Regions from separate parts of the Erwinia sp. PME.40.26/001 genome, predicted to be linked through region 4. Evidence: predicted binding sites of a transcription regulator. Region 4 holds the regulator's gene; each other region holds the start of a gene.
What was found. Region 4 encodes Fur, which represses iron uptake genes when iron is present. Its sites were predicted from a motif close to ATAATAATGAGAACNACTATCAA; they were not measured.
Positions count from the first base shown of each region.

Region 1: the regulator Fur is predicted to act here: its motif matches at 1,361-1,383, upstream of ACZ3HG_RS09095 (TonB-dependent siderophore receptor).
Region 2: the regulator Fur is predicted to act here: its motif matches at 1,482-1,504, upstream of ACZ3HG_RS02795 (TonB-dependent receptor domain-containing protein).
Region 3: the regulator Fur is predicted to act here: its motif matches at 1,359-1,381, upstream of efeU (iron uptake transporter permease EfeU).

Region 1 is NZ_JBVHNP010000002.1:343,877-347,010, forward strand. Features, by position in the region: gene ACZ3HG_RS09095 (TonB-dependent siderophore receptor) at 1-1,314, opposite strand, end outside; gene ACZ3HG_RS09100 (siderophore ABC transporter substrate-binding protein) at 1,661-2,602, shown strand; gene ACZ3HG_RS09105 (ABC transporter permease) at 2,603-3,134, shown strand, end outside.
Region 2 is NZ_JBVHNP010000001.1:534,907-538,040, reverse strand. Features, by position in the region: gene ACZ3HG_RS02795 (TonB-dependent receptor domain-containing protein) at 1-1,371, opposite strand, end outside; gene ACZ3HG_RS02790 (GNAT family N-acetyltransferase) at 1,625-2,104, opposite strand; gene ACZ3HG_RS02785 (LLM class flavin-dependent oxidoreductase) at 2,179-3,134, opposite strand, start outside.
Region 3 is NZ_JBVHNP010000001.1:957,546-960,679, forward strand. Features, by position in the region: gene efeO (iron uptake system protein EfeO) at 1-416, opposite strand, end outside; gene efeU (iron uptake transporter permease EfeU) at 474-1,307, opposite strand; gene ACZ3HG_RS04750 (histidine phosphatase family protein) at 1,503-2,843, opposite strand; gene putP (sodium/proline symporter PutP) at 3,048-3,134, opposite strand, start outside.
Region 4 is NZ_JBVHNP010000004.1:35,423-38,556, forward strand. Features, by position in the region: gene ybfF (esterase) at 1-256, shown strand, start outside; gene ybfE (LexA regulated protein) at 436-717, shown strand; gene fldA (flavodoxin FldA) at 859-1,389, shown strand; gene fur (ferric iron uptake transcriptional regulator) at 1,783-2,226, shown strand; gene ACZ3HG_RS13040 (family 20 glycosylhydrolase) at 2,284-3,134, opposite strand, start outside.

The DNA.
Region 1 (3,134 bases), on a different contig from region 4:
GATATTATCTTCGACGTAGAGTGCGGCCGTGGTCGCGCTGTTCTTGCTGCTGCGACTGGCGGGATCCCCCGACATATCGCCGATGATCACGCCGCTGGCATCGGTGGCTGACATGGAGGCACTGTCGTCCAGCTTTTCGTGATTCCACTCAGCGCCGAAAGTCACGGTTTGCTCAATCCAGCGGTCCAGCGGCATATTGGCTTCCGCGCTGGCACGGTAATTTTCCAGTCGGCTGGTGCTGTACTCATCGCTGTTGATCATCCCTTCCACGCGTCCGGTAGAACCTTCTTTCATGCGCGTGTTATTGGTTTTTTCATAGTTGAAGGCGAGCTTAGAATCGCCCCATTCCCAGAAGCCGTTATGGGTCAGGCCGTAAGACTGACGGTACAGGCGGTTGGTCTCGGAACCGTACAGTGAGTCGACCAGGCCACCGGGGCTGATGTTGCCATTGCTGTACTGGGTATCTCCGGCGTAGATATTGCCCTGGCGGCTGTAGCCGTAGCTGAAATCAACGATCTGCGAGGGGGTCATTTTCCAGGAAACCAGCGCATTAATATCTTTGTTACGCACCCCTTCACGGCCCGCAGCATAGGATCCGTTTTGCGCCTGGTTGATATCGGCGGCATCGGCGTCGGTTTTGTTGAGGTTACCGTAGAGGCGCATGGTCAGCGCGTCACCCGCCAGCGGGCCGCTCAGGCTGAAGTTGGTGCGTTTGGTGTCACCTTCTTTGCTGTTTTCCGGCTGATTGGTAAACAGCGACAGGGAACCGTGCCAGTCTTTAGTCGGGCGCTTGGTGTGGATATTGATCACGCCACCGGCGGCCCCGGAGCCATAGCGGGCAGCGGCCGGGCCACGCAGGACTTCAATACGTTCAACCATTTCAGCAGGCACCCAGTTGCTGTCGCCACGGGTATCACGTTCACCTTTCCAGCTGTAACGCACGGCGTTACGCGAGCTGACCGGCACGCCGTCAATCAGGATCAGGGTGTTCTCCGGGCCCATGCCGCGAATATCAATCTGGCGGTTATTACCCCGGCTGCCATTGGCACTGTTTCCGGTCAGGTTGACCCCGGGCATTTTGCGGATGATGTCGGACAAATCGTTAACGGGCGGATTCTTCGCAATATCCTCTGCCGTGATAATCGACACCCCTGGCTGCTGTTTTAATTCCTGCTCTGCCGTTTTCTGTACCAGCATTACATCATCCTGTTCAGCACTGACGTCGCCATCTTCAGCGGCCACGGCCGTCCCGGCCAGCGTAGCAGTCAGTAAAAGTGCCAGAGGGTGTAATCGAAAGCGTCCGTTCCTGTTCATCGCATCATCTCAAAGTGTATGGTGTTGTAAGAGAATGTGCATGATAACGATAATTGTTATCATTTCTATGGTGGGAATGACGAATCCTTAAAATCTCCACAATTGGTCACTTTTGTCAGTAAAAGTCAGTGTGATAATTTTAGTTGATAATAAACAATGGGTTGTATTATTCACATTTACCTCACAATCTGCTTATTTGGCACCGATTGTGAAAAATGGATGTTTTATGAACACTCTGTGCCATGTTCTGTCTACCCATCCTGCCGTTCAGTCGTTATTATCCCGCAACAAAATCAAACGCGAATCGTTCTCATTTTTGCTACTTATCTGATTCTCAGGAGAGAAAATGCGCTTCCCTCAGGCTTTGGCTATAACGCTGTGTTCCGCTCTGCTGGCCGTTACCCCCGCGACCTTTGCAGCAGAGGCGTCCGTGCTGTCAATCGTTCACGCGCAGGGCACCACGGAAGTGCCGAAAAATCCGCAGCGTGTGGTGATCCTCAGCCCGGCCACGCTGGATATTGCGGATGCCCTGGGGATTAACCCGATGGGTGTGCCACAAACCAGCGCGCACTATCCGCAGCATCTGGCGAAGTACAACGGCAAGGCGTATCTGAATGCCGGCACGCTGTTCGAACCCAACTTTGAAGCTCTGAGCAATGCCAGACCCGATCTGATCCTGGCCGGTGCCCGCGCCCACGATGCCTATAGCAAGCTGAGTGAAATTGCCCCGACGGTTTCGCTGGACCTCGACCCGAAACATTTTGTACAAAGCCTGACTGAGCGCACGGAGCAGTTAGGTCAGCTGTTTGGCAAAGAAGAAAAAGCCCGGCAGGTTTTGGCGGCGTTTAATGCGCAGATAGCTGACGTGCGTAAGGAGTCAGCCACTGCCGGTAGCGCCATGATGCTGATGATCAACGGCGGTAAGATCAGCGCCCATTCGCCAGGCTCGCGCTTTGGTTTTATCTATGACGTGCTGGGCTTTAAACCCGCAACCGCCTTCCCGGAAACGGGCAAACACGGTAACGCCGTGTCGCCTGAGTTCATTATGGAAGCTAACCCGGACTGGCTGTTTGTGCTGGATCGTGACAGCGCGATTGGCCGCAAAGAGGGCGAGTCAGCGCAGCAGGTGCTGGATAACCCGCTGGTGCGTAAAACCAACGCCTGGAAAAAACAGCAGGTGGTGTACCTGGATTCCGGTTCGCTGTATATCGCCGGTGGCATTCAGAGTTACAGCAATCTGATGACTCAGGTAAAACAGGTGCTGGATAAAACGAAAACCCAGCCGTAAATGAAACCCGTTGCCTTTGTTGCAGGCCTGGCATTGCTGCTGGGCCTGATGGCGTGCAGCCTGTTTGTCGGCGTCAGCCGCGTCACGCTGGTCAGCCTGTGGTCGGACCCGGAGATGCGCGAAATCCTGATGATCAGCCGCTTTCCGCGTACCGCCGCGCTGCTGCTGGCGGGCAGCGCGATGAGCGTGGCGGGGCTGATGATGCAGATGCTGACGCAGAACCGTTTCGTCGAACCTTCCGTGGTTGGCACCACGCAGTCTGCCAGCCTGGGGCTGCTGCTGGTGATGATCGTCAGCCCTGCCGCGCCGATCATGCTGAAGATGGGCGTTGCCACGCTGTTCGCCCTCGGCGGGACGGCACTGTTTATGCTGCTGATCCAACGTATCCGCATGAAATCCTCTCTGATGGTACCGCTGGCCGGCATTATGCTGGGGGCGGTGTTCAGCTCGGTCACCACTTTCCTGGCGATGAAATTTGATCTGCTACAGTCGCTGGGCGGCTGGGAGTCCGGCGATTTTTCCAGCGTGATGC
Region 2 (3,134 bases), on a different contig from region 4:
CGCAACGCGCACGCCCGGCACCACTGAGAACGCATGACCGTCGAGGTCAAACAGAATACTGTCCTGGACAAAGGCACCCAGCACCAGGGTGCGGCTGTCGCCCTCGGGCTTTGTGGTCATGCCCGTACCGCTCTGTGCCGGTGACTGGCTGAACGGACGTTCCGTTTCCGAGAGGCGTCCGTTGATCCCGGCCAGCAGATCGTGACGGCCCAGATTTTTTGTCAGCTGCGCCTCATAGCCCCAGGTGTTGACGTTGTAGTCAGAGTAAACGCGCTGCATCGCGCCGCCGGTCGCTAACGGCATCAGCGTGTTGTCGTGCGCTTCCGTATGCTGGTAGTAGATCTTATTGCTCAGACTGTCGATCCACGCGTTGGCAGGCGTCCACTCATCTTTCAGACTTAAGCCCCAGCGCCGGGTATTGCTCTGCTGGCTGGCAGTGCCGTCAATAGCCGTGCCGCTATTGTTCCAGCTGTCGTAATGGGTGTGATTCACCTTGCTGTAGAAGTCGACCGTACCGGTGAGTTTATGCTCGTCGTTCGGCTGCCAGATGCCCGAGGTTAACAGCGCATCGGAGTGCCAGTTGGCCGGGTAAGCGTCAAACTCATCGCTGTTATTACGCGTCTGCTGGCCATCACGGCGGCTGTACACCACCAGGCCACGCAGCGTGTCATCTCCGGCAGCGGCGGTGATGCCGTTATGCCAGCTGCGGCTGGAGGAGTCGTAATCGCTCTGGAAGCCGAATGCCGTGTGCTTATTCGGGGTGAGATAATCATCGGCAGATTTGGGCAGGAAGGAGACGGTGCCGCCCAGCGCGGTATTGGCGCGCTGTGTGGCCGTGGCACCGGATTCGATCTCAACGCGGCCGTACAGGTACGGGTCAATGTAGTCACGCCCGATACCGAAGGTGTTGACCCCGGCACGGCTGGCATAGCTGCGTCCGGTGGCCTCAGGCTGAGGGATCCCGTCGACGTCGAGGGCGACGCGGTTGCCTTCCAGCCCGCGGATGTTATAGCCGGTGTAACCGCCGCGATCGAAGCCGCTTTTCCCGGTGGAAGAACCGCCACTGCTGCCTACCGCGCCGATCAGCGGCTGGTAGCGCATGATGGAGCCAAAATCATTGCCTCCACGCTGCTGTATCTCTGCGGCACTGAGGGTCACCGAACTGCCGGCCACATTTTTTACCACGGGCGACAGCACGGTCATCACCGCGTCGTCGTCAGGCGTTGTGGCTGCATTCTGCTGCCGGGCTTTAGCGGTCACCGCGTTACGGTCGCTATCGGCAGCTGCACTGCCGGAGAGGGTCACGCTGAGCAGGGTCCCTGCCACAAGTGAGGTGTGCAGTAATCCCTGAGGGGATGAAAACTTAATCATGCGAAATACCTGCGATGTTTTTATTGGTATTCGCTCAACAACGGCTTCAGAAATATCAACGAACAAGGCCCTGCAGGCAGGGCAAAAAGCGTTATAATTTGCGACATCATATACAAATGATAATCATTATCAATCATAATGTGACAGAAATAGTCAATTCATTGCAACATGATACTCAGCGGTCTCTGATGCTGAAATAAAACAGGCACCCCATCCGGGGTGCCTGTTGGTGAAGCGCTCATGCTGTGAGGGGTCAGGACGCGGCGAAGTCCGTCAGTACCTGGCCTTCCATGCGGTAGCGTACCCACTCATCCTGGGGCGCAGCACCGATGCTTTTGTAAAAGTCGATGGCCGGCTGGTTCCAGTCCAGCACGCTCCACTCCAGACGGCCGCAGCCGCGCGCCACCGCCTGCTGCGCAATATGGCGCAGCAGGGTTTTTCCGGCTTGCTGGCCGCGAAAACGCGGACTGACGTACAGGTCTTCCAGGTAAATACCGTTTTTTCCCAGCCAGGTCGAGTAGCTGGTAAAAAACACGGCATATCCGGCCGGTTCGCCGTCCACTTCACACATCAGCGCCTCGGTGGGTGATCCGGGCGCGAAGAGTGAATTTTCAATATCCTGCTGGCTGGCCACCACTTCGTGCAGCGCTTTTTCATAGTCGGCCAGCTCGGCGATCATCGCGAGGATCAGTTTTGCGTCCTGACGCTCTGCGCGACGGATAACAGTAGTCATGCTTATTCCCTGAGTGTGACGGTTGATGACCGTCAGCATAACCGCTTCATCCTGCTGACTAAAGTGAAAATGCCCTAGCCTGCCTGGCGCAAATGTTCACGTGCCAGACTGTAACGGTTAGGCCGCGCCGGGATAGCCAGCCGATCGCGCAGGGTGATGTGGGTATCATCGTTGTGCCAGTAGCCGCGGGCTTCAAGGACAGGCAGCACGTGGCGCACCACATCGTCCAGCGCTTCATTCAGTACCGGCCCGCAGAGAATAAACCCGCTGGCACCGCCCTGCTCCACCCAGCGAATAAAGGTCTCTGCCACCTGTGCCGGCGTGCCAAAGAACTCCCCCTTCGGCAGCGTGGTGCGGAAGGCCACTTCGCGCAGCGTCAGCTGCTCTTCTGCCGCCAGGCGCTTAATCTGATCGGTGGTGGAACGGAAACTGTTTTCTCCCAGCGTACCCAGTTCCGGGAACGGGCCGTCCGGATCGTACTGGCTGAAGTCATGATGGTCAAAGAAGCGGCCGAGATAGTTCAGCGCCTGCTCCAGCGACAGCAGTGACAGAAGATAGCGGTATTTTTCTTCCGCTTCTGCCGCCGTTGCGCCAACGATCGGATTGATCCCGGGGAAGATCCCTACCGGGGTGCGGCCCTGCTGCTGCACCTGCCGGTTAAGCTCAGTGGCATAGGTCCGGGCCTCTTCCAGCGTGCGCGCATTGGTGAATACCGCATCCGCCGAGGCGGCGGCCAGCCGGATACCCGACGCCGAGGCACCGGCCTGGAAGATAACCGGCTGGCCCTGCGCAGACCGCTGGATATTCAGCGGCCCTTCCACTGAAAAATGCGTGCCCTGGTGATTCAGCTTGTGCAGCTTGCTGGCATCGAAGAACTCGCCGCTCTGCCGATCGCGAATGAAGGCCCCCTCTTCCCAGGAGTCCCACAGACCCTGTACGACCTCAATATATTCGCGGGCGATCTCATAGCGCTCACCGTGCTCCGGGTGATCTTTACCAAAGTTACGCGCCGAACCGGCCAGCGGCGAGG
Region 3 (3,134 bases), on a different contig from region 4:
TAGTCGGCAATCGGGCCTACCAGCTGCAGCACATCCGGCTTGCCGTCATTGACTTTGCTGCCGCTGGCTTTGACGATCAGCTTACCTTTCGGGTTGCTCAGCAGGCCACAGGTCATATCGTATTCACCCGCTTCCAGGTTCGCCGTCATCTTCTGCGTAAAGCCCGGCGCGATATTTTCACGCTCTTCGACCACCATCACCCCTTTCAGGATCTCCCACTCCAGCCCTTTCTGGCTGTTGTTTTTGATGATGAACTGCGTTTTACCCGCATCAACCGTCAGGGACATCGGTTCACACTGCTTGTCGTTTACGCTGACGTTGACCTGCGGAATATCCGCAGCCAGCGCAGCGCCGGAGGTGGTCAGCGCCGCCAGCAGGGCAGCATTCAGTGCCTGACGGCGAAAATGAGTGGTCATAGGGTCATCCCAGTCTAAGTGTTATAAGCGGCAGGTCGGTGACCTGCGCGGCCAGATTCAGCGCGTGGTGCGCGCAGAGGGTGCAACGGTTCGCGCAGGCATCATAAACAGCAGCAGCGCGGGAACGAGATAGATAAACCAGACGGCCACTTCGCTCACGCTTGGGGCTTCCTGATAGCCCAGCAGCCCTTCCAGCAGGGTGCCGAAGACGCTGTGCGTGGTCAGGGTGTGGCTGAAGTCAAACGCCACCGACTGGAAATGGTTCCACAGACCGGCCTCGTGGAAGGCCCGTATTGCCCCCGCGGCCAGCCCGGCGGCGACAAAAATGATAAACAGGCTGGTCCATTTAAAGAAGCTGGCCAGGTTCAGGCGTACGCCCCCCCAATAGATCAGCATGCCCAGTACCACGGCCGTGGCGAGGCCCAGCATCGCCCCCAGCGGCGGCGCATAACCGACATCCTGCTGGAAAGCGGCCAGCAGGAAGAATACGGATTCCAGGCCTTCACGCGCCACGGCGAGAAACACCATCATGACCAGCGCCCAGCCGCTGCTGTTGCCCTTTTGTAATGCGCTGTCGACGGCATCTTCGAGCTGGGCTTTCACATTGCGCGACACCTTACGCATCCAGAACACCATCCAGGTGAGGATCACCACGGCGACCACGGCCACCAGCCCTTCAAACAGCTCCTGCTGTTTCTGCGGGAATTCTCCGGTGGTTTCATTGATAAACCAGCCGAGAGCAAGGCACAGGGCCGCCGCCACAAAAACGCCCGTCCACATGGCCGGAAACCACTGGCTGCGCTGCGTCCGCTTCAGATAGCTGGCGATCAGGCTGACAATCAGCGCCGCCTCCAGCCCTTCACGTAACATAATCAGAAACGGGACAAACATGCCTGACACCTCAAATGTGAAACCCGGTCAATTTCAGTAAAGATAAGTAAAATAAGAACGATATCGATTATCATTATCGGCTAAGGAAATACAAGATGGCGCGGGCTTATTTTCGCGTTTTGCGGGGGGTAAAATTTAAGCAAATGTAACCCAGTGGGGCCAACAACCTGTTGGCCCGGTAAATTAATCTTCGATTCAGAAGGTCAGGGCCTCTTTGACCTGAAACGCCTCGTTCTTATAGGTCAGCGTCAGAATACACGCCGCCTCACAGGGCGGAGGCAGATAGCCTGGCATGCGCTTGCTAAGAAAAGCGTCCAGTATCAGCGGATGGGTAAAGACCGCGACCCGTCCCTGACTGTGTTCGTACTGATAGCCGATCTGTGACAACACCTCATCTAACCGCGCTGCGGCCACCTCACCGCGTTCTCCCTGCTCTGCAGGGACAGCATTGATCCTTTTACCCGGGGAAAACAGCGGCTCTGCCGCGCTGAGGGTGCGCAGTGTGGCTATCTTTTCTGCTTCCCACGGCCCGAGGAACAGTTCATTTAGTCGTTTATCCTGAACTACCTGCTGGTGGTGCGATAACATGACTGCCTGCGATGTTTTCACCGCCCTGCCCAGTTCACTGCTCCAGGCCCCGATAAACGCCATCTTTTGCAGATGTTCAGCCAGACGCTGGTTGGCCCGATCGCCGGCCGCTGAAAAATCAGAATCAGAGGTTCCCTCCATGACACCCGACTGCTTCAGCCGGGTGAGGGAATTGACCACGACCGTCATTTCCAGCGGTGCCAGTGCGGCTGCCTTCAGGTAACCGGATTGCAGCAAGGCCGTATTATTAAAATCGACCAGCCTGAACGCCCCCTTTCGCCACTCCAGCACCGATACACTGGTGTTTGCCAGACCCGATAACGGCTGGTCTGGCCGGTACTTTTGCAGATAAAATGCCATCGAAGAGTGCGCGGCAACCAGAATATTGCCACTTTCTCCCCTGTGCTGCCGGGCAATAGCACGCAAAGCGCTCTCGAAGCGATGAGAGAAAACCGCCATATTTTCCGCCTGCACCGGAGAGACAAAATCAACATCATCTGGGCGGCCAAAGTAGAAGGCAAAATCATTACCGGAATGACCAAACTGTGCGGTCAGATCATCAATGCGCCCCCCTTCCGCCGCCCCCCAGGAGATGTCCTTCAGTCCATCAATCTGCGTCACTGCTATATTACGGTCGCGCAGGATCAGGGTTGCCGTCTGGAATGCCCTGCCAAGGGTACTGCTGTAAGCAGCAATAAAGGGAATGTCAGCCAGTCCCAGTCCGAGGCTGCTGGCATCATAACGTCCTTTCGCCGTGAGTTCGGCATTGCCGCCTCCGCCAATTGTCATCGCTTTACTATTGGACAGGGTCTGCCCGTGGCGCACCAGATAGAAACGCAGCACGCCATCGTCCTCAGTATTCTTCGGTGCTGCACAGGTCAGTAAGGGCAGAATAAGGAGCACTGCTGACAGCAGGCTGCGGTTCAACGCGTTAAATCCATTTCTCATGAGAGAACTCCGTGTAGTGATTGAGACGTTCACTGCGGAGTGTAGGAATAAAAGCGCCCTGTCAGCCTTGAGCGGTTTGCCACTTATTCGTTAATGCTGGCAGAATCTGATGGGTCGACACGGGCTGAGGCGGAAAAAGGGAAAAACGGGGATCAGAGGAAAAGATCCGCTGGCACCGGGCGGTACCAGCGGACAGGAACGGCCTTAGTCGGCCTGGTATTCCGCTTCAGCGGCATCAAATCGCTGCTGTGCAGCGGCAGATGGCGCTTTGCCGAACAGGCTGAATACCAC
Region 4 (3,134 bases):
ATGGCGCTTTAATGTTCCCGTGCTGCTGGCCTGTTATGACCGTATTATTAGCTGGCAGTCTCTGCCCGCATGGCCGCATCCGGTGCTGTTTATTCGCGGAGACCGCTCACCGTATCTGGCCGATGAATATCGTGATGCCCTGCTGTCCCAGTTCCCGCAGGCCCGTGCTCACGTGATAACCGGTGCCGGGCATTGGGTACACGCCGAGAAGCCTGAGGCCGTTTTACGCGCCATCCGTCGTTTTTTTGCGTTGTAGGAACCAGATAACGAATGCCATCAATGCACCAGTAGGGTGAAGAATGACGGGGATAAATGATTGTCGTCACCTCTTTCGCTGGGGTATGATGGCGCGCTAAAATTTTGCCGTTGCTGCTCCTTCAGACGGCATAACGGACCAATTCATCAGTCATCCAGCCTTTCAGTACGACGATTCCTATGGCAAAAGAGAACACGGACCGCACAACGATCGATCTGTTCGCAGATGAACGTCGTCCGGGACGACCCAAGACTAACCCGCTGACGCGTGATGAGCAGCTGCGTATCAACAAACGCAATCAGCTCAAGCGTGATAAAGTGCGCGGCCTGAAACGCGTTGAGCTGAAAATGAACAGCGATGCGGTGGATGTCCTGAACCAGCTGGCCTTCGAGCGTAATATGAGCCGGAGCGAGCTGATTGAAGAGATGCTGCTGGCACAGCTGCAACGCCATCAGCTCTGATGCCATCCGGGCCTGAGCACTCAGCGACAAAACCAGCAGTATTACTCATTTATCCGCTTACGGCGGTCTGTTATCATTAACGATATCTGCTAAAAAATCAGCAGTCACCATATCATTAAGATTCAAGAGGTTATTAAACTCATGGCACTCGTCGGCATTTTCTTTGGTAGCGATACAGGCAATACCGAAAACATTGCAAAAATGATCCAGAAGCAACTGGGGAAAGATGTTGCAGAAGTTCGTGATATTGCTAAAAGCAGCAAAGAAGACCTTGAAGCCTTTGATATTCTGCTGCTGGGCATCCCAACCTGGTACTACGGTGAAGCCCAGTGTGACTGGGATGACTTCTTCCCAACGCTGGAAGAGATCGACTTCAACGGTAAACTGGTTGCTCTGTTTGGCTGTGGCGATCAGGAAGATTACTCCGAGTACTTCTGCGATGCGATGGGCACTATCCGTGACATCATTGAGCCTAACGGTGCTGTCATTGTTGGCCACTGGCCGAGCGAAGGCTATCACTTCGAAGCGTCTAAAGGCATGGCAGATGACAACCACTTCCTTGGCCTGGCCATTGATGAAGACCGTCAGCCTGAACTCACCAACGAACGTGTTGAGCAGTGGGTAAAACAAATTTCTGATGAACTTCAGCTGCAAGACATTATCGAAGCATAGCCATAACAGCTTGATGTGGGAGGTATCTCACATCAAGTGAGTGGTTTTTCCTATAGAAGTAATAGATACATGTTTGTAACTTTCACCTGCAAAACTGTACAATAACCCCATCGGTTACCCGCTTTCTCAGCGCAAGCCCCATTATTGAGGACGTGAGTCGCCCCTGGGCGATGAGATGAGGCAGATCGAGATGTTAACCCAGCATAATTCGGGCGCGCGCTTCCCTGGATGTAACGACATTTATCCTTACATCCCTTGCGGTTTCAGGCTTCCCTTTTGGTTTTCATTTCGGATTATCAGTTCTATACTGAAACGCACTCATTTTTAGCGCCGACCGATGTTCAGGGCTTTTCAGCCACTAAGTGACTCGCAAAGTAACAGGACAATATCCGCATGACTGACAATAACACCGCATTAAAGAAGGCCGGCCTGAAAGTCACGCTTCCCCGACTGAAAATTCTGGAAGTGCTTCAGGAACCAGAGGGCCATCACGTCAGTGCGGAAGACTTGTACAAACGCCTGATTGATATGGGCGAAGAAATTGGTCTGGCCACGGTTTACCGTGTACTGAACCAGTTCGATGACGCGGGGATCGTTACCCGCCACAACTTTGAAGGCGGTAAATCCGTTTTCGAACTGACCCAGCAGCACCATCACGATCACCTGATCTGCCTGGACTGCGGTAAAGTCATTGAGTTTAGAGACGAATATATTGAGGAGCGTCAGCGTGAAATCGCTACGCGTCACGGCATTAAACTGAGCAACCACAGCCTGTATCTTTATGGCCACTGTTCGCTGGGTGACTGCCGTGAAGACGAGACTCTGCACGACAAGTAATCTGATCAACTGAATGCAAAAACCGATGGCTATGCCATCGGTTTTTTTATGCCTGCGTTACAGTGTGTCCTGACGGCTGACACGCTTTCCGTCCGCGCTGACAGCACGGATCATGATGCCGCCACTGACTTCAGGCGGGGTCTGGCTGTCGTAACGCTGCCACTGCTGACCTTCATCACGGCTGAACTCGATCGTTACGCCAGGAAAAGCCGTATTCGCCAGCAGTTTCCCCCCGACAATACGTGCCCCTGGCACCGGTAATCGGTAACCCACGTCGTATCTGTCCAGTTTTGCCAGCTCACGCTGGCCGAGAATATTGGCGAATCGCTGCCAGTCCTGACGCAACGCCTGCTGGTCAACCCAGTGCGTTTTCCCTCCCTGATACGTTTTACCCGCCTGATAATCCTGTTCCCAGGCCGCGCGGTGCCATGCCCGCTCAGCGGCGGAGAACAGACGGGGATAGATCATATATTCCATATCCTCATCGGTACGTACCGTCTCACTCCACAGCTGTGCCGACATGCCCGCCGCCCCCGGCCAGGGTTTGTTGGACATGGCAGTGAAGAACTGACCGTCGCGGTCAACGGAGGTTTCCGCATTCTGCGGCAAATTGTCCGGCGCAAAGCTGAACATTTTGCGCTCGTCATTAAACCGGGTCCCCCAGTAGTAGCCGCGCTCCAGAGGATTCACCTCATAGGGAAAATCCATATAGAGGTAATCAGGGTTAGAAACAATCACCTGATAGCCCTTATTTGCCCAGTCATTGATGGTGTCGAACCCGCCCCAGTAAAGCGTATCCCAGAAATTCACCGCCACTTCCGGTGTGGCAAACGCTCGCGCATTCTGTGCGTCTTTCAAACCATCCTGCCAGGCCTGCATTCTGTTGATACCGTGTGCCTTGACCAACT